DNA from 2 places in the Cohnella herbarum genome. Region 1 is predicted to be linked to the other one. Evidence: a T-box and tRNA genes for the amino acid it is inferred to sense, from the RefSeq annotation. Region 1 holds a T-box; the other holds one or more tRNA genes.

Region 1 (10,414 bases):
TCGAGCGCGATTCGTTTCTAATGACTTGGTATTCGCAAATCCCGGCCCCGCGACTAGATCTCTTTTCGTCCAACGACAAGGAATTACTGCTCATGGCAGATCGTTTACAGGCCGTATCAGGTTATGATTTATATTTGTTTAACGTGACCATGGAAACCGGAATTCCTAGTATTTGGACAATAGCCAAAAATAAGGGGAATAGCGGATTAAATCTCATTTGCGCGGGCGGAGCCCACCTGGATCCGATAAGAGCCGCCAAAAGCGCGGTTCATGAAGTGGCGGGCAACCTGATCTATCTTGGAGAAACGTTGCAACGGAACAAGGATGAGTATTATCGAATGCTGGATGATCCGTACTTAGTAAAGCGGATGGAGGATCATTCCTTGTTGTACGGCTTACCTGAAGCGGAGAAGCGTTTGTCTTTTATACTGGATCAGAATCGTCCTCTCCAAACTTTCGAACAAGGATTCGAACCTAGACAATGGAATAAGGATTTGACGGATGATCTCAAGGATATCCTTCTGAAATTCCGGTCATTAAATCTCGAAGTCATCGTGATCGACCAAACGACTCCCGAAACTTTAAGTAACGGACTACATTGCGTTAAAGTTCTGATCCCCGGGATGGTGCCCATGTCATTCGGTCACCGCCTTGTTCGTTTGACGGGGTTGGAGAGGATGCTTAACGTTCCGGCAATGCTTGGTTATACGAAGGAATCGCAAGGGGGACAAGGGATTAACCCTTATCCTCATCCTTTTTTATAGGCGAATCGGTAGTTATTCGCGGATATCTTAAAAATCTGTGCGAATGCACTGACGGTATAAGTATACCTGCATATTTTAGCAGGGTAATAAATAATCACAGACAAAAAGAATCAGGTGGTGATGAAGATGAGTTACGGTGGATCTTGTGCAGGTTATGGCGGTATGCAAGCTGCTGCATTTGTACTTGTACTTTTCATTCTGTTGGTTATCATTCTGAGAGCCGGTTACTAATCACGAATGAAAATAAACCACCATGCTGAAAAGCATGGTGGTTTTACTTATAACAGCAAAATGGGACTAGTTGTGCATTAGCGGATTTTTGCTTGGATCTGTGCGAATGTACTGACAATATGATTAACCATACATAATCTAACAGGGTGATAAACAGTCACAATAAAAAAACTGGTGGTGATACTATGGGTTATCCAGTTGGCGGTGTAGGTGCTGGTTCTTGTGCAGGTTATGGCGGAATGGGAGCTGCGGCATTCGCTCTTGTTCTCTTCATACTGTTGGTCATCATCTTGAGAGCCGGAATCGGGATCTACTAATCCGTATTACCCGTTAAGGTTTGCGTGCGTAACAACAAATCTATCCGGAAGCACCCCTCCTTACTCCGTTAATAAGATGGCGAAGCTAATACTAGCACAACCCCGCTCAGCCTCGCGGCTAGCCGGGGTTGATTTTTTTATGAAAAATGGCAAGCATAAGTCGATCTTCGGATTCGGAAATAATCCGAGATTGTTCTGTATAGTCACAGTTCTGCATAATCAAAGTTGACTTCCTGCGCCGCATCGTATACAGTGATTCAAACGAATAATTTAGCATTAGCGATGAAGGGGATCAGTAGCGTTCGTATCCCGTGTTTCAGAAAGCCGGCGGTCGATGCAAGCCGGTACACGAGCAAACGCGAATTACGTCCTGGAGCATCTTGACCTGAAACCGTACCGGTACGGAAAGGCAAGACGGTCGTCAACCGTTACGAGACAAGAGTGGAGAATGCGCCGGAGCGCATTTTCAATTAGGGTGGTACCGCGATGACTCGTCCCTGTCTATAGACAGGACGGGTCTTTTTTGTTTTTACATGAAAAATAGGAGGAACGATGACCATGACCGCAATCAATGAAGCCAAAGGCACCTACGATTTGCTGGAGGAACTCGAATACAGAGGATTAATTCATCAAATGACCAACCGCGAGGGCTTGCAAGAAAAGCTGGGCAAAGAGCGGGTCGTACTTTACTGCGGATTCGATCCGACTGCAGACAGTTTGCATATCGGTCATTTGCTGCCGATACTGATCCTTCGTCATTTTCAGCGTGCCGGACATAACCCGATCGCGCTAGTCGGAGGCGGTACCGGAATGATCGGAGATCCGAGTGGACGTTCGACGGAACGATCCCTCAATACGACCGATACGGTTGCGGGATGGACGAATCGGCTGAAGGATCAGCTCTCGAGGTTTCTGGATTTCACTCCGGATGCCAATTCGGCGAAACTCGTGAGCAACTACGAATGGTTAGGCCCGATGGATATCATTACGTTCCTGCGCGACATCGGCAAAAACTTTACCGTCAATTACATGCTGGCCAAGGACTCGGTCGATTCGAGACTCGCGAACGGTATTTCTTTTACCGAGTTCAGCTACATGATCCTTCAATCGTATGACTTCTACAAGCTGTTGACCGATCATAACTGTACGCTTCAAGTCGGTGGCAGCGATCAATGGGGCAACATTACGGCAGGACTTGATCTGATCGGAAAAATGGGCGGCGGCGACGCATACGGGATGACGGTTCCTCTCGTTACGAAGAGCGACGGCAAGAAGTTCGGTAAATCCGAGTCCGGAGCGATCTGGCTAGATCGCAGCAAAACGTCGGTATACGCCTTCTATCAGTTCTGGATTAATACGGACGACAATGACGTAATCAAGTTCTTGAAATACTTCACGTACCTTGATCGTGCGCAAATCGCGGAATTAGAAGCCGAACTTGCCGAGCGTCCAGAGAAACGCGTAGCTCAACGCGAGCTGGCTCGACAAGTTACCGGTCTCGTTCACGGCGAAGAAGCCGTCGTAAGCGCGGAGAAGATCACGCAAGCGTTGTTCTCCGGAGACGTTACGCAGCTTAGCGAGTCCGAACTCGTCGAAGCATTGCAGGATATGCCGACGACCGTTATTTCCGGGCATGAGGAAACCGCGCTTCTGGATCTTCTGATCGAGACGAAAGCTTCTCCTTCGAAGCGCCAAGCGAGAGAAGATATCGAAAAAGGCGCGGTGTATGTAAACGGCGAAAGACAGCAGAATGTTAATTTCGTCGTAACGAAGGAACAACGGCTGCATGACAAGTACACCGTCCTGCGTCGCGGCAAGAAAAATTACTACTTGGTGAAGTTCGAGTAGGGGTTGGCTTACGCGGATAAGCGTAATGTAGAAGGGATTGGGCATCTGCCCAATCCCTTCTTTTTGTTTTTCGCTGAAAGTACCTTATCCGCCGCAGGGTGGGTTACGAACCAAATAAAGCACTGAGTACCATATCTTAGCTGCTGGAAGGGCAGATCGCCGCCGGCGCATCCAATAGAGCACTGAGAGTACCTTATCTCCGCCGCAGGGTGGGTGACGAACCAAATAAAGCACTGAAAGTACCTTATCTTAACTGTTGGGAGACAGATCGGTTAGACCCCCTAAATCCGGAGTATTACTGATGAAATACGTTGCTGTCGTAAAAATACTTGGTTTACTAGCGTTTTCCTCAGGATTTCGATTCTTAAACGGCTCGAGTGTACTTTTCTAAAGAATCAGTCGTTTGCTCCACCCACTTCATGAAAGCCGTTGGGGACCGTTTTCCCAGGCTTCTGTGCATGCGGCGGTTGTTGTAAAAATCAATGTAATTCCGTACAGCTTCGTGTGCCTCCTGAAAAGATTCAAAGCTCTCTTTTCCAAGCAGATCTCGCTCAAGGGTGGCATGAAAGGACTCGATGTATGCATTCATATTAGGTGTCTTTGGAGGAATGCGCTCATGCATAATTCCCTCTGCTTCGCATAACTCTCCAAACGCCTTGCTGATAAATTGGGGGCCGTTATCGGTGCGAATGATCGGCTTGCTCTCTTCGGGCTTTAGACGTGACTGTAACGCCTTTTTCACAGCTTCGCATACGTGTTTGGCTTCGCAATTCGTACCGATATGGATGCCGACGATACTGCGATCGTAAACGTCGATCATATCTGCGATGTAGAAAAACTGATCATACCCCGCAACGTATCCATACTTAATATCGAGCTGCCAGACTTGGTTGGAACCTGTTATCGTGTGATTGCGTGCTAGGCGCCTTGGATAGTGAACCTTCTTACGTCGTTGCGGATGAAGAATACCGAGCTTCTTACAGAGGCGGTACACTTTTTTCTTATTGATGATGAGTTGGCGCTGTACGTGTAAGCATTCTGTTAACAACAGATAGCCGTAGCTATGCTCTTCGCCAGACACCAGCTCCATTAACCACTCTTCAATCTGTGCATTACTTATTACGTTTCCGCAAACCGTTAGAGAATGCTTAGTTACAGGGCGTCCTCGGAGTGGCATTTTTGTTTCTGTAGTTGTATCCTCACGTGATGCTTTCTTTCGTTCGTAGTACGTCGAAGACGCGGCCCCCACAATGCTTAAGATGTTAGCTACTGTATGTCCCTGCTCAATGAACGTCTGGGCAACGTCGAGTTTGTCATTGAGGCAGGGTTCGTCTTTTTTACGAGTTCGCGCAGCACCTCGATCTCTAACTCTTTTTGCCCTAACGCCTTTAATGCACGCTCGTACTTTTCTTCCAGATCTGCAAGTCGCTTGGACTCCATAACTCGTTCGTCGATCGTTGGCAATGAATCTGCCCCAAACGTCTCTTGATATTCCACTACCCATGCTCTAATTGTTTTCGGAGTCACGTCATACTTTCTGGCCAGCACGCCTGCTTTCATTCCCGCAAGAGCCTCTTGTGCTGCTTTGTAACGTACTTCCTTAAAGGCATTATTTCGCTGTCTCATTTCCGCTCGCCCCCCTAATGAAATACTACCTTATTTCCCTAGCCATTCTCCAATTCATTTAGGGGGCTTAATAGAGATCACCGCCGGCGCATCCAATAGAGCACTGAGTGTACCTTATCTCCCCCGCAGGGTGGGTGACGAACCAAATAAAGTACTGAGAGTACCTTATCTCCTATGCAATTGGAACACGCAACCTCATAGCGCACAGAAAGTAACTTACCGTCTAACCTTTAAGTACGCGAAGCCGACCGGGAGCGTAAAGCGCGGGTCGCCCAAATGCAAGTCATAAACAACAGCACGCCGGACAACACGAACAGTCCCTCGATGCCGATGAAACCCGATAACGCGCCGCCCATAATCGGACCCATCATGTTGCCGAGGCTGAGGGCGCTGCTATTGAAGCCGAAAGCCCGGCTTTCCATTCCGTCCGGCGTGTACCGGCGAACGAGGGAGTTGACGGTCGGGATAAGTCCGCCCATGAAGCAGCCGAGCAGAAACCGGAACACGAGCAGCTGGCCGACCGAGCCGACGAAAGCCTGCGGAATCAGCATGACCGCCGCGCCTGCCAACGATACGAGCAATATTCGGGTCGCCCCGATTCTATCGCTTAACTTTCCGAGAAGAGGCGCGCATATCATGTTGGATATTCCGGTTACCGAACCGACGAAGCCGGCATAAAAAGCCAGGTTCTCGGTCGTTCCGTGCAGATCCTGCACGTATAGCGGGATTAGCGGCATCGGGCTTAACATCGCGAATTGAATAAGGAAAGTCACGGTTAGCAGCACCGGCAACTGTCGGATTACCATCAAATCGCGCAACCCTTTGAAGACGCTCATTTGTTTCTTCAACGCCGCGGCAGCTCGGTCGAAGTTTTCTTGGACGAGCAGCCACGAGATAACGGAAGCAAGAAACATCAAGCTTCCCGTAATATAGAAAATCGGCCGGAATCCGAAATTATCGGCCAGCAACCCCCCGATAAACGGACCGAGGATCGTCCCCGCCGTGCCGCCGGACTGCAAAGTTCCCATCGCGAAGCCCATTCGGTCCTTCGGCGTAGTGGCCGATACGAGCGAAACCGCCGCGGGCGTATAACCGGAGATGACCCCGTTCAGCATCCTCAACGCCAACAAATGCCAAGGGGCGGTCGCGAACCCCATGAGCACCATAACGAGGGACATTCCGAAGCCCGATCGCAGCAGCATCATTTTACGGCCATACTTGTCCGATAATTTACCCCACAGCGGTTGAAAGATGAACGAGGTAATAAAGTTAGCCGCGAAAATAAATCCGGCCCATACCCCGATCTCGTGTCTATCGGTCAATCCTAGATCTTGTTGCAAATATAGGCTCAGGAAGGGCATGATCATCGTCATCCCCGCCATAACCAAGAAATTGCCGCCCATTAAGACGAACAAATTGATTTTCCAACGTTGCATGAGCTACTCCTTTCCCGAAGCTGCCTACGTACAGTCAGTATATCATAGGCTAAACGAGCGCCTAATAACAGCATTGTCAAACTATTGTCATACTCCGCGGGGAGTCCGAGGTTGTTCGGTCGGGATAAAAGGGGCATAATGAAAGCAACGAGAAAGACAATCCGATACATAAATGAGGCAAATAAAATGAAAAACGATCTTTTTTTGCGAGCAAGCCGGGGAGAAGCGGTTGAACGAATACCCGTATGGTATATGCGTCAAGCCGGTAGGTACGATCCCGATTACCGTAAAATCAAAGAGAAATATTCGCTGTTAGAGATTTGCAGACAGCCCGAGCTTGCGGCGGAAGTGACGTTAATGCCGATCAAGAAGCTAGGGGTCGATGCGGCTATCCTTTATTCCGATATTATGAATCCCGTAGCTTCGATCGGAATCGATTTCGATATCGTGAAGGATATCGGCCCCGTCATTCATAATCCGGTGCGCAGCGCGAGCGACGTAGAACGATTAACGCCGATCGATGTCGAACGCGATCTGTCCCATGTTCTCGAGACGATCAGAATATTGGACCGCGAGCTAGACGTTCCTTTAATTACGTTTGCCGGAGCGCCGTTTACGCTTGCCAGCTATATTATCGAAGGACGTCCGACCAAATCGTATATCCGGACGAAGACCCTCATGTACAGCGAGCCGCAAATCTGGCATCGCTTGATGGGCAAGCTGGCTGACATGGCAGCGACTTATTTGCGCGCGCATATTCAATCGGGCGCCAAAGCCGTGCAATTGTTCGATAGTTGGGTAGGCTCGCTTGCTCCCCATGACTTCAAAGCTTTCGTGCTTCCTCACGTGGAAAGCATTTTCGCGAGCCTGTCCGATCTGGACGTTCCGAAAATTTATTTTCCTGGCGTTAGTTCGGGAGAGTTGCTGCCACAGCTTACCGGCTTGAAGGCGAACGTCATCGGTTTGGATTGGCGGGTTCCGCTGTCGGAAGGAAGACGCCGTCTCGGCGGCAAGTTTGCCATCCAGGGCAACCTCGATCCTTACGTGCTTACGGCTCCGTCGGAAGTCATTCACGAACATGCCCGTATGATTCTAGACGACGGGATGAAAGAGCCCGGCTTTATTTTTAACCTTGGACACGGATTGTACCCGGAAGCTTCCTTGGATAAGCTGCGGGAATTAACGGAATATATTCATGCTTACAGCGAACAACAATTGTCGGCGGGGGCGAGATCATGAGCGTGACGGCCAAGAAAGCCATCGGAGTACTCGTCATGTCCTACGGGACTCCGGAAAGTTTAGATGGCGTGGAAGCTTATTACACCCATATTCGCAGAGGGCATCCGCCTTCGGCGGAACAATTGGAAGATCTCACGAGCCGATATCAAGCGATCGTCGGCGGCGTGTTCCCGCTTCGCGAGAATACGAACGGCCAAGTCGCTGCTTTGCAGCGTACGTTGGATAGCTTAGCCGGCGAAGGGACTTACGCCTGCTATCAGGGCTTAAAGCATGCTTCGCCTTACATAGAGGACGGAGTTGCGGCGATGGCGGCGGCAGGCATTACGGAGGCGATCGGCATCGTTCTGACGCCCCAGTACTCCGCGATGAGCGTCGGCGGCTACATGAAACGCGCGCAAGAGGAAGCGGACAAGCAAGGGATCGCCTTTAAGGCCGTTCAGGAATATCATCTGCACCCGCAATTGATCGATGCGTTAAGCAAACGAGTCAACGATGGATTAGAGCGGTTAGGCGATTCGCGTGAGGACTCATTGGTGTTGTTCAGCGCGCACAGCTTGCCTGCTAAGATTTTGGAAATGAACGATCCTTACGCGGATCAATTGCTTGCGACATCAGCGGCAGTGGCGAAAGCAGCAGGCGTCGAGAAGTGGCAGTTCACATGGCAAAGCGCTGGACAAACCGGACAGCCATGGCTTGGACCGGATATTCTCGAGACGTTGGAACGGCTAAGCGCCGAGGGCGTGAAATCGGTGCTCGTAACGCCCGTCGGGTTCGTATCGGATCACTTGGAAGTTTTGTACGATATCGATATCGAAGCCCGGAAGTTCGCGGATGCACGCGGAATACGTCTGGAAAGAATTCGCATGCTGAACGATGATCCTCAGTATATGAACGCTTTGGCGGATTCGGTCATCGGTGCGGCGAACGGGAGGACGAATTAATGGAACAGCGATTACGCCGGGTGGCGGTGCTAGGCGGCGGATTGACCGGCCTTAGCGCCGCTTTTTATTTACTGAAGCTATCGAAGGAACGCGGGGAGAACATCGAGGTAACCGTCATCGAAGGATCGAACAGGCTGGGCGGCAGAGTGAACACGTTAAGACGGGATGGCTACGTGATCGAACGGGGGCCGGATTCGTTTCTCGCGCGCAAACTTCCGATGATCGAGCTCGCCAGGGAACTCGGCATTGCGGTAGAGTTGACGGGGACGAATCCGTTAGCGAAGAAAACTTATATTTCCTTGGACGGCCGGCTCCATCCGATGCCGGAAGGGTTAACGCTCGGTATCCCATCCGATCAGGAGAAATTCATGCGGACGGATCTCGTTTCCGAGGAAGGCAAGCTTCGCGCTCTCGAAGATTTAAGCATGGCGCCGGAAGACGATCAAGGCGATGAAACGGTCGGAGATTTCCTTGAACGCAGAATGGGCAAGGAAATGGTAGAACGGATTTTCGAACCGTTGCTCGCGGGCATCCATGCCGGCGATCTGTATCGATTGGGACTTCAAGCGACCTTTCCTCAGTTTAAGCAAATGGTCAGGGAGCATGGCAGCTTGATCGCGGGTACGAAAGAAGCCCAACTGGATGCGGCGAGATTAAAGGCGGAAAAAGAAGCGAATTCGCCCGCTGCGGCGGCAACAAACGCGGACTCTGAGCCTTTGCCGTCATCCGTGTTCATGACTTTCCGCAACGGGCTATCAACCGTAATCGAAGCGCTTGAGGCTCGAATAAGAGCCGATGGTTGCTTAATTCGGATGGGGTCCGAGGTAGAATCCTTAGCACCCATACCGCAGCCGCAATCGAACGTGGCAGACCATGGGACTTATCGGCTTAACTTATCGGACGGCAGTGCTTTGGACGCAGACGAGGTATTGTTTACGTTGCCGGCTTATGCGACGTCCGAACTGCTCTCGCCCCATGTCGATGTGTCGGCGTTAACGAATATACGGTATATTTCCGTCGCGAACGTTGTATTAGCCTACGATGAAGCGGGTTTTAATCACGATTTGGACGGTTCGGGTTTCCTCGTACCGCGAGGGGAGCACAGACATATCACGGCAAGCACATGGACTTCCTCGAAATGGCTTCATACCGCGCCGAAAGGCAAACGGCTCATACGGTGTTACGTTGGACGAGCCGGCGCCGAGCAAGGCGTCGAGCTGAACGATGCGGTGTTGGCCGGGGTCGTTCAACGCGATCTGCAAGATCTGACGGGGCTAACGGCAACGCCTGAATTCGTCGAGATCACGAGGCTTCGCCATTCCATGCCACAATATCCGGTCGGTCATGTGGACGCGATCGCGAGTTTCCGAGATAACCTAAGCGCGAGTTTGCCGGGGGTGCTAGCGACCGGCGCCGCGTTCGGCGGAGTGGGCTTGCCGGATTGCGTCGAGCAAGGAAAGAAAGCGGCGGAGGCTTTACTAAACTATCGGAAAGCCTAAAATTCTACTTGGCTATCAAATTAGCTCGGAAAATTGAATGGCACGAGCTTTCAAATTGTGAGACGGTCAATTTGACCGTTACACACCATCGCTTGAGCAAATCTCCCCATCCAGGCGGTCATTTTGACCGCCTGGACACTTATCATAGGCGTATTTTCCCCAAAATGCTTATTGAGACGGTCTTTCCGACCGTCTCTCAAGTTGAGTAGGACAATATCCCGTATGAGACGGTCATTTTGACCGCTACAATAATGCATATGAATCAAACGATTATTCACTTGGCGATTAGACATATTCAAATTATTCGAGGGAAAATCTGCTCCGCACAAAATAACGCAATCTACGACGAGTTACTTCGCTGCATATTTTTATGCTAGGTGCCGAATCCGGCGATTTTGTATGCGAAAAATCATACACAATTTTACTGCAAGCGCCGAATCCGGCGATAGACGCCGCAATTAGATCGTCCTGCTTATACGCCTGTAAGCGATCGGGCCGTACCCGATCCGGGCT
Region 2 (10,414 bases), 720 kb from region 1:
TGTTGGCTTAGAAGCAGCCACCATTTAAAGAGTGCGTAATAGCTCACTGGTCGAGTGACTCTGCGCCGAAAATGTAACGGGGCTAAACACACCACCGAAGCTATGGCAGACGCGCGCAAGCGCGCTTGGGTAGGGGAGCGTTGTATACGGGTTGAAGTCGTACCGGAAGGAACGGTGGACTGTATACAAGTGAGAATGCCGGTATGAGTAACGAAAAGACAGGTGAGAATCCTGTCCGCCGAAAGCCTAAGGGTTCCTGGGGTAGGTTCGTCCGCCCAGGGTAAGTCGGGACCTAACGCGAGGCCGAAAGGCGTAGTGGATGGACAACAGGTTGAAATTCCTGTACCACCGTAATCCGTTATGAGCAATGGGGGGACGCAGGAGGAGAACGACGCGAGCTGATGGAATAGCTCGTCCAAGCAGTAAGAGGTGTGTGTAGGCAAATCCGCACACTGTAACCTCAAGCTGTGATGGGGAGGGAAAATCATAGTACCGAAGGTCATGTACCCACGCTGCCAAGAAAAGCCTCTAGCCAGGAGAAGGTGCCCGTACCGCAAACCGACACAGGTGGGCGAGATGAGAATTCTAAGGCGCGCGGAAGAACTCTCGTTAAGGAACTCGGCAAAATGACCCCGTAACTTCGGGAGAAGGGGTGCCCCGGTAGTGTGAATAGCACGAGGGGGCCGCAGTGAAGAGGCCCAAGCGACTGTTTAGCAAAAACACAGGTCTGTGCGAAGCCGTAAGGCGAAGTATACGGGCTGACGCCTGCCCGGTGCTGGAAGGTTAAGAGGAGTGGTTAGGGGCAACCCGAAGCTATGAATTGAAGCCCCAGTAAACGGCGGCCGTAACTATAACGGTCCTAAGGTAGCGAAATTCCTTGTCAGGTAAATTCTGACCCGCACGAATGGCGTAACGACTTGGGCGCTGTCTCAACGAGAGATCCGGTGAAATTTTAGTACCTGTGAAGATGCAGGTTACCCGCGACGTGACGGAAAGACCCCATGGAGCTTTACTGTAGCTTGATATTGAACTTTGGTACGGTCTGTACAGGATAGGTGGGAGCCTATGAAGCAGGAGCGCAAGCTTCTGTGGAGGCGCCGTTGGGATACCACCCTGATCGTATCGGAGTTCTAACCTACTACCGTTAACCGGTAGAGGGACCGTGTCAGGCGGACAGTTTGACTGGGGCGGTCGCCTCCTAAAAAGTAACGGAGGCGCTCTAAGGTTCCCTCAGCGCGGTTGGAAATCGCGCGCAGAGTGCAAAGGCATAAGGGAGCTTGACTGCGAGACCTACAAGTCGAGCAGGGACGAAAGTCGGACTTAGTGATCCGGTGGTACCGAATGGAAGGGCCATCGCTCAACGGATAAAAGCTACCCTGGGGATAACAGGCTTATCTCCCCCAAGAGTCCACATCGACGGGGAGGTTTGGCACCTCGATGTCGGCTCATCGCATCCTGGGGCTGAAGTAGGTCCCAAGGGTTGGGCTGTTCGCCCATTAAAGCGGTACGCGAGCTGGGTTCAGAACGTCGTGAGACAGTTCGGTCCCTATCTGTCGCGGGCGTAGGAAATTTGAGAGGGGCTGTCCTTAGTACGAGAGGACCGGGATGGACGCACCGCTGGTGTACCAGTTGTTCCGCCAGGAGCACCGCTGGGTAGCCAAGTGCGGAAGGGATAAGCGCTGAAAGCATCTAAGCGCGAAGCCTGCCTCAAGATGAGATTTCCCAATTCGTAAGACCCCTGGAAGAACACCAGGTTGATAGGCTCGGGGTGGAAGCGCAGCAATGTGTGGAGCTGACGGGTACTAATCGGTCGAGGGCTTATCCTACACGAACTCGTGCGACTTTAGTCGTCACGAATGATGCTAGCAAGACAAATGATACTCACCTTCTTCTGACCGCTTTACTTCGCATCCAGTTTTCAAGGCGCAAGCCTTGAGTTTAAGATCCGGTCTGGTAATAATGGCGGAGGGGTTCCACGCGTACCCATCCCGAACACGACCGTTAAGCCCTCCAGCGCCAATGGTACTTGGACCGCAGGGTCCTGGGAGAGTAGGACGTTGCCAGGCTGGATCACATGATTTACTTACGCTTACATTCCCTGATAGCTCAGTTGGTAGAGCACTCGACTGTTAATCGAGTTGTCACAGGTTCGAGTCCTGTTCGGGGAGCCATATGGAGAGGTGTCCGAGTTTGGTCGAAGGAGCACGATTGGAAATCGTGTAGGCGTCTAAAGCGTCTCGAGGGTTCGAATCCCTCTCTCTCCGCCACTATTTTACCGGTGTAAGCATGGCCCCTTGGTCAAGCGGTTAAGACACCTCCCTTTCACGGAGGTAACAGGGGTTCGAATCCCCTAGGGGTCACCAATCTTCAAAAAGAATTACCATAAATTGAGGGTTGCATTACATAGGCGATATGAGTTATGATAATAAATGTCGCTTCAAGAAAGCAATCATTAATTAACGACGCGGGGTGGAGCAGCCCGGTAGCTCGTCGGGCTCATAACCCGAAGGCCGCAGGTTCAAATCCTGCCCCCGCAACCAAATGAATTACCCTCGGCTCAACACCGAGTTACTATCGTGGAGCTGTGGTGTAGTGGCCTAACATGCCTGCCTGTCACGCAGGAGACCGCGGGTTCGAATCCCGTCAGCTCCGCCATCTTTACACTAAGTTCGGCTCGATAGCTCAGCTGGTAGAGCAGAGGACTGAAAATCCTCGTGTCGGCGGTTCGATTCCGTCTCGAGCCACCATTACACAACTTAAAAACACGCGCCGACTTAGCTCAACTGGTAGAGCAACTGACTTGTAATCAGTAGGTTGGGGGTTCAAGTCCTCTAGTCGGCACCATTTCTTTTCAGCTAATCATGGAGGATTAGCGAAGTGGCCAAACGCGGGAGACTGTAAATCTCTTCCTTCGGGTTCGGTGGTTCAAATCCATCATCCTCCACCAGTTTTCTACTCTATGTAGGGGCATAGTTTAAGGGTAGAACAGCGGTCTCCAAAACCGTTAGTGTGGGTTCAATTCCTGCTGCCCCTGCCAATAAGATTCAAATTACGATCATGGCGGTCGTGGCGAAGTGGTTAACGCATCGGTTTGTGGATCCGACATTCGGGGGTTCAATTCCCCTCGTCCGCCCCATTTTTACAACAAAGAGGTTTTTGTTGGGGATTAGCCAAGCGGTAAGGCAACGGACTTTGACTCCGTCATCCAAGGTTCGAATCCTTGATCCCCAGCCACTTTCACTCCAAAAAGTGAAGCTAAGCGTTGGAGCATATACCGATTACTTTTCGGGGGCCCCGATAGCCTAATATGCGGAAATAGCTCAGTGGTAGAGCATCTCGTTGCCAACGAGAAGGTCGCGGGTTCGAGCCCCGTTTTCCGCTCCATCTAAAATCTTGACTGTGGCGCCATAGCCAAGTGGTAAGGCAGAGCTCTGCAAAAGCTTTACCCCCAGTTCGAGTCTGGGTGGCGCCTCCAAAAACCTTTAACTTGCGCCCTTAGCTCAGCTGGATAGAGCGTTTGACTACGAATCAAAAGGCCAGGAGTTCGAATCTCTTAGGGCGCGCCAGTAAGAAAACTGAATAAGCCGGTGTGGCGGAATGGCAGACGCGACGGACTCAAAATCCGTTTCTCGCAAGGGAGTGGGGGTTCAAGTCCCTTCACCGGCACCACTAACGAATGTCAAAACCTTAAGGTTAATCGCCTTAAGGTTTTTTTTGCTTTCGCAGAGGGATGACTTTGTGCGTAAAGTTAGAAGAGCACAGTTCCATTTGTACAAGAAACGAATAGCGAATATACATTGAGACAGGTTGAGCCCTAAGCTACAATAAAAGTCGAGTTAATTGATAATGATTATCATTTTCTTCAATAGCTCTATACACTACATTTTTAGAGGACAAAGGGGATGGAATACAGCATGGCAAGTACAAAATTTAAGTTCACGGTAGGGATGGTCGCAATGCTAGCTGCGGCGATCGGATTGGCAGGATGCGGATCCAATGATAACTCTTCGGCAAATGAAGCAAGTGCGCCGCCATCCGAAAGTCAGGCGACTACGACCGCTCAACAGCCTGAGACCGGATCGGAAACTGTTCGTAAAGTGACGGATGAGTTCGGAGAAATCGAAATTCCGGTGAACCCGCAAAGGGTCGCAGGAATTTACTTAGAGGATTATTTGACGGCGCTTGGAGTAGAACCGATCGTGCAGTGGTATCATCCAAGCTGGGGGAAACAGGATTATCTAGGCTTGGATATGCCTCAGTTCGACATCACCGGCAGTATGGAAGCGATGGTGGCGGCCGATCCCGATCTGATTATCGTTGACGGAGGAGTAGACGCGGCGAAATACGAACAGTATTCTAAAGTAGCTCCCACCTATCGCATTCCGGAACAGTATCTCGGTGATTCGACGGAAGTCCTTAAGCAGGTTGCGGATGTATTGGGAATTCCGGAGAAGGCAGAAACCAAGCTGAGTGAGTACAATCAGAAAATCAGCGATGCGAAAGCGAAGTTCCAATCGACAATAGGGAAAGAGACTGTTGCCGTAGTGCGATTAAACATCGGGGACAAAACGCTTGCCTTGTTCGGTACTAAGAATAGATTCACAGGGTTCATCTATAACCAGCTTGGACTCACGCCACATCCGATGACAGTGATGGAAGATTTTCAAAAAGTCCTATCGGAGGAAGCGATACCGGAACTCGATGCGGATCACATTATCATTTTCCCATCCAACGGAGCCTGGGACTCTAAGGAGAACCAGGAAGCGGTCAAATTGCTGGATAGCCCGTTATGGAAATCGCTGCCGGCCGTTAAGAACAATCACGTCTATTCGTACGATCGTTCTCATTGGCAATCCGGAGCGATCATCGCGAATGAAATGAAGATCGATGATCTGTTAAAGAGCCTGGCTCCATAATAGAAAGCGTAGGAATGAAGAAAGCTTAGCAACCAAAACGTTGGTTGTCGAGCTTTCCTTTTTTGTATATAATTTAATTGATAATAATTCTCACTTAGGGAAGATGAATATGATGGAACGCCTTGAGCAATCGGAGATTGGAAATGTCTTATATTATGGACTGACGAGCATTGATGTCCACTCTTCAACGGAGGAGTGGGGGCCTCGAAACGTCAATGAATATACGATGCTTGTCGTGAAGGAAGGTAACGGAAGCTTAGCTTGTGAAAGCATTATGTCAAAGCTGGAGCGAGGCAAATGCTTCGTATTTCCGCCTGGCAGTCCTATCGAGATTAAGGTCTCCGATGTCGGGATAAGCTTGTATCGGCTTACCTTTGATAAAATGATCATAGCAGCTACCGTTACCGGAGCGAAAGACGCGTTGGAGACTTCAGGATTTCCTTGTAAGGGGGAGTTGCTGTGCTCTCCGTTCTCAGATTGCTTAGATTACCTTGAGGGGATATACCGCAACCGTACCGCCCTAGATGAAATGAAGGTATTGGAACGGCATATTCGATTCCAGCAACTGCTGCTCTTTCTTTTACAACAAAATCTTACTCCTAACAAGGAATGGAACGTGAGGCAATCAGTCGAGCAAACGATCGAGCAAATGAAACGTTATTACCACGATCCGTGGACGGTGGAGCGACTATCCGAATTGGCTAATGTCCCTAGGTGGCAGTATACGCGTTTGTTTAAGGGAATGACGGGAAAAATACCGCTCCAGTATTTGAACGAGGTGAGGATCGATAGAGCGAAGCAGTTGCTGCTCGTAACGAATGATCCGATGTTCGATATCGCACAGAATGTCGGCTTTGGCGATGAGTACTATTTTAATCGTCGATTCAAGCAAGCGGTCGGCGTCTCTCCAGGCATCTATAGACGTAACAATCGTGAAAATATCCAGGTGTGGGCACCTTTTCTTGAAGATTATTTGGTCGCACTAGGAGTAACGCCTGCGATGCAATGCTCCCATGCCAACTGGGGGAAACAGGAATATCTCGGATTAAACGAGGTACCGACATTTGATATCGAGACCGAGGATGTCGAAGCCCTTTCCGGCGTCAAACCGGATTTTATCATGATGGAAGAGAGTTTCGAGCGGTGGATCCCGTTTGATCGGTTAAACCGTTTAGCGCCGACCTTTAAAGTAACCCATTCGGGAGAGGATTGGAGAACGACGCTGCGAACGGTAGCCGATCTGTTGGGGAAGATGGATAAGGTCAAAGAAATCATCGGCGAATACGAGCATAAAGCGAACGAGGCCAAGAAAATACTAAAGAGTTCGATTCAAGGGCAGACGGTTGCCTGCCTTCGCGTATCCGATGCCGGTGTTTACTTATACTCGGGTGCGGATCACGGTTACACGGGGCCGGTATTGTACAAGGATCTTGGACTGACGCCTCCGGAACTCGTTACGCAACTAACGAGTCAGGATAGAAGGGTTCCGTTAACGCCCGAGCAGTTGGTTAGGCTTGATGCCGATCATGTGGTCATAACCTTCGATAGGCTTTCGGAACGGGGAAGTCGATCAGCGATCGACGTGATTCATTGGCAAATGCTTCCGGCAGTCCGGAATCAACGAGTATACGAGGTTGATTTCTTAGCATGGATGAATTACGGAGTGCTTTCCCATAACCGGAAAATCGATGATCTGCTGAAGATATTTGCTTGATCGGGACAATATAGCAGCATTAAGCCGAAGCTCTCAAAGGGGATGGAACCTTGAGAGCTTCTTTGTCATATCCGTGCTTGAACCGAACGGGAATATTCGGATGGCGTCTGTCCCGTCACATGCTTAAACTGGCGCGAAAAACTATGGATGCTAGCATATTTAAGCATTTCCGCGATCTCGGTAAAGTTATGCCGGCATTCGCGAATGAGGTTTTTGGCTTTTTCGATTTTGAGGTTTTTATAGTACTTCATGACGCTTTGACCGGTTTTCTGCTTGAACAGGCGTACAAGGAACGATTTGCTGATATAAAGGTGTTCGCACATCTGCTCTAGCGTAAGATCGCCCGTTATATGTTCATCCATATAGGCGATCAGCTTGCCGGTCACGTCATTCTCGCTGCGTTCCTTTGCGGCCGTAGAGAGCCGGTTCCCTCCGGTATCCGCATATCCCTGAGAAATGATGCTCATAAGGAACAGCTCCAGATAAAGCCTGATATATTGCTCGGCTCCAAACGCGACGTCGGTTCTGCGGACCAATCGGTTGTACCTTGGGTCATCGAAAGGAGGCTCGAACGCTTGAAAGCCGTATTTGAGGACGGACGCGAGCAGATTGCGATCTCCGTTGCCGAGATGGAATGTTTTGTTCTCGAAAAAACGCATGGCCGGACTTCGGCATTCGAAAGTGATAACGATCACGTTAGGGGCGATTCGATTGTTGGCCCATAGGCTGTGATGCTCGTTCGGTTGATGGAAAATAATATCGCCTTGCTTCAGCACGTATCCGTTATGGTCGGCGGTCACTTCGATTTCTCCCGCATCCACGTACACCAGTTCCCAGAAATCATGCTGTTCGCCCGCGAATATATAATCTTTGGCAAATTCAAAATAGTGCAGGGTGATCAGATGAGATACCTCTATCTCCAACTTCAGCTTGGTTTTCGTAAAATCCATATCGGAAGTCCTCCGCGGTAATGAATCGGATGCATTGCGAGCCGTCGCTATAGGTTTCGCGAACCTTGGCATGAACTCCTGCCTTCATATCGGCGTTCATGCTTGAAAATGATAAATAGTCGGGCATTTTCAACAAATCTTAGAACGCGTACCGGATCTTATAATAGAGTTGCAATTCTATTCGAAGATAGCGGGGGACGAACGATGAAGAAGGGCATTAACGCATGGTCATTTCCGGCCGGAATGGGAACCAAGGATTGCATTCGCCTTGCCAAGTCCGCCGGGTTCGAAGGAATAGAGCTTGCTCTGGCAGAGGATGGGGAGCTAAGCCTCGATAGCGGAAAGGCCGAAGTTACGGAGCTAAGAGCATTCGCCGACGATACGGGCATCGAACTGACGAGCTTAGCGTCCGGTTTGTACTGGACTTATTCCCTGACCAGCAACAGCGTGTCTACGAGAAGTAAAGCCTTGGACATCGGCCGTAAACAATTGGAGACCGCGGCTCAGCTTGGCGTGGATACGATTTTGCTTATTCCGGGCGCGGTAGGCGTCGATTTTATACCCGGGTCCGAGGTCGTCCCTTATGACGTCGCTTATGAACGGGCGCAAGTAGCCGTTACGCAATTGGCAACGACGGCTGCCGAATACAAAGTCAATATCGGGATAGAGAACGTATGGAATAAATTTCTTATATCGCCTTTGGAGATGAGAAGGTTCATCGACGAAATCGGATCGCCATGGGTAGGCTCCTATTTGGATATCGGCAATACGTTATTAACCGGATACCCGGAACACTGGATCTCGATTCTCGGAGAACGGATCAAGAAGGTGCATTTCAAGGATTACCGGAGGCAAGCAGGCGGGTTGCACGGTTTCGTCGATTTGTTGGCGGGCGACGTGGACTACCCTTCGGTCGTTGCGGCGTTAACGGCGGCAGGATACGACGACTACGTCATTGCGGAGATGATTCCTAATTATACCCATCATACGGAGCAAATCATCTATAACACATCGTCTTCGATGGATCGCATATTGGGGAGGGAGACAGCAAGATGATCAAGATCGGGTTAATCGGCACGGGATTCATGGGCAAGATGCATGCCGCTTGTTACGAGGCGTTGGAAGGCAAGGCGGACTTCCAGGTTACGGCGGTCGCGGACGACAATGTCGAGAACGCTACGATGATTGCCAAGAAATTCGGGGCGAAGGTATACGCGTCCGGGGAGCAATTAATCAGCGAGGCGGATGTGAACACGATCGATATCTGCCTGCCGACGTTCCTCCATACGAAACACGCATTGCAAGCGTTGGATCGCGGTTACGACGTCTTCATCGAAAAACCGGTTTGTCTGGAAGAGTCCGAGGCGGTGCAACTGCTCGAAGCGAAGAAGAAATCGTCGGGCAAAGTGATGGTCGGACACTGCATCCGGTTCTGGCCGGAGTACGAGTACTTGAAAAAGATCAAGGACGAAGGAACATACGGGGCGATGATTTCCGGCGTCTTCAAGAGAGTTAGCCCGCGGCCGACGTGGGGATGGAACGATTGGCTGCTGGACGGTAAACGCAGCGGATCGGCGGCGCTCGACCTGCATATCCACGACGTAGATTACGTTCGTTATTTGCTCGGCGAACCGGAGTCGACGTCGAGCACGGCGGTGAACAACGGCGGTTATGCGGATCATATTTTCAGCACTTACAAGTTCGGGCAGACGGTCGTCTCCTTGGAAGGAAGCTGGGGCTACCCGGAAGGCTTCCCGTTCGAGATGTCCTACCGCGTCAAGTTCGAGCAAGCGACGGTCGCTTTTACTCCGAACGGCTTGGACGTGTATACGGAAGCGGGAGAGCACATCCGGCCCGAGCTGGCCGGGGACGCGCCGCAAGGCGGTGCCTCGTCGGACGTGGGCGGGAATGTATCATCTCTCGGCGGCTATTATAACGAGTTGCTCTACTTCCTGCGATGCTTGCAGGAAGGCAAGGAGATAACGGTTTCTACGCTCGAAGAGGGGATAGCATCGTTCAGGCTTGCGAGAAGAGAAATCGCTAACTCTCTCCGATAATCGAGGTTAGTGTATCGTCCCAGGTTAAAGTTGATAGAACAAGCGCCGTACGGCATAAGCCGAACGGCGCTTGTTTCGTTAGAAACTTCGATAATGGACAAGCACGTTCGAATGAGGGACCAGTTCCGCCTCATAAACGTCTTCGCCTACGCAGGAGATTGCGACGTCGGAACTCCGTGGATCGATCGAGCTGCGGAAGCGCAGCAAACCTTTGCCCTCCGGCACGGTCAGCTTGATTACGTTCGCATCGGCATAGACCGCAATTTCGCCGGACGGAGTCGGCACGGAGCCCTCGATCCAGTCCAATCCTCCAAGCGACGGTTCCAAGATATAGGCCGCGTAACCGGGTTCGGTCGGGCGAACGCCCAATACGTATTTGCCCAGCAGGTAGAGCGGGCTGGCTCCCCAGGAGTGGCAAAGGCTCTTGCCGAACGGTCTGCCATACATGGCGTAATGCTCCGATCCGCTCTGGGAAGGATCGAACGTTTCCCAGAACGAGGTCGCCCCGAGGTCGAGCATGCCTCCCCAATAACTTTTGATTTCTTCCACGACGCGAGACGTTTCTCCGATCCCGCACAACGCAGCCAGTTCGTAAAATCTCATGTAAGGAGTTACGATCCGCTGGACTTCATCGTTTAACATAACGTTACGGATAACCGATTCCGTTTGGGTTTCATTCAAGTAGCCATAGCTAAGCGCGAACATATTCGCGTATTTCGTCACTTTCTCGTCCAAAACGCCCTCGCGCCTGCCGTGCACGAGTCCTCCTGCATCGGG

The links. A T-box is a leader RNA that pairs with one kind of tRNA and senses whether it is charged. The one in region 1 lies ahead of tyrS (tyrosine--tRNA ligase), so its partner is inferred to be a tRNA-Tyr.
Region 2: it has a tRNA-Tyr gene. The T-box ahead of tyrS (tyrosine--tRNA ligase) is inferred to sense a tRNA for this amino acid. The anticodon was not compared.

What each region holds. Positions count from the first base shown of each region.
Region 1 is NZ_CP051680.1:2,581,355-2,591,768, reverse strand. Features, by position in the region: gene HH215_RS11705 (TOMM precursor leader peptide-binding protein) at 1-764, shown strand, start outside; gene yjcZ (sporulation protein YjcZ) at 891-995, shown strand; gene HH215_RS11695 (sporulation protein YjcZ) at 1,181-1,312, shown strand; T-box leader at 1,586-1,814, shown strand; gene tyrS (tyrosine--tRNA ligase) at 1,871-3,160, shown strand; gene HH215_RS11685 (IS3 family transposase) at 3,525-4,409, opposite strand; gene HH215_RS11680 (helix-turn-helix domain-containing protein) at 4,427-4,786, opposite strand; gene HH215_RS11675 (MFS transporter) at 5,017-6,222, opposite strand; gene hemE (uroporphyrinogen decarboxylase) at 6,409-7,461, shown strand; gene hemH (ferrochelatase) at 7,458-8,402, shown strand; gene hemG (protoporphyrinogen oxidase) at 8,402-9,901, shown strand; gene HH215_RS11655 (AraC family transcriptional regulator) at 10,360-10,414, opposite strand, start outside.
Region 2 is NZ_CP051680.1:3,298,923-3,309,336, reverse strand. Features, by position in the region: rRNA gene HH215_RS14735 (23S ribosomal RNA) at 1-1,826, shown strand, start outside; rRNA gene rrf (5S ribosomal RNA) at 1,950-2,066, shown strand; tRNA gene HH215_RS14725 (tRNA-Asn) at 2,096-2,171, shown strand; tRNA gene HH215_RS14720 (tRNA-Ser) at 2,175-2,267, shown strand; tRNA gene HH215_RS14715 (tRNA-Glu) at 2,289-2,363, shown strand; tRNA gene HH215_RS14710 (tRNA-Met) at 2,464-2,540, shown strand; tRNA gene HH215_RS14705 (tRNA-Asp) at 2,579-2,655, shown strand; tRNA gene HH215_RS14700 (tRNA-Phe) at 2,672-2,747, shown strand; tRNA gene HH215_RS14695 (tRNA-Thr) at 2,769-2,844, shown strand; tRNA gene HH215_RS14690 (tRNA-Tyr) at 2,864-2,947, shown strand; tRNA gene HH215_RS14685 (tRNA-Trp) at 2,964-3,037, shown strand; tRNA gene HH215_RS14680 (tRNA-His) at 3,061-3,136, shown strand; tRNA gene HH215_RS14675 (tRNA-Gln) at 3,161-3,234, shown strand; tRNA gene HH215_RS14670 (tRNA-Gly) at 3,310-3,384, shown strand; tRNA gene HH215_RS14665 (tRNA-Cys) at 3,402-3,475, shown strand; tRNA gene HH215_RS14660 (tRNA-Arg) at 3,490-3,566, shown strand; tRNA gene HH215_RS14655 (tRNA-Leu) at 3,584-3,669, shown strand; gene HH215_RS14650 (ABC transporter substrate-binding protein) at 3,915-4,916, shown strand; gene HH215_RS14645 (helix-turn-helix domain-containing protein) at 5,026-6,630, shown strand; gene HH215_RS14640 (AraC family transcriptional regulator) at 6,696-7,580, opposite strand; gene HH215_RS14635 (sugar phosphate isomerase/epimerase family protein) at 7,785-8,636, shown strand; gene HH215_RS14630 (Gfo/Idh/MocA family protein) at 8,633-9,637, shown strand; gene HH215_RS14625 (alpha-L-rhamnosidase-related protein) at 9,716-10,414, opposite strand, start outside.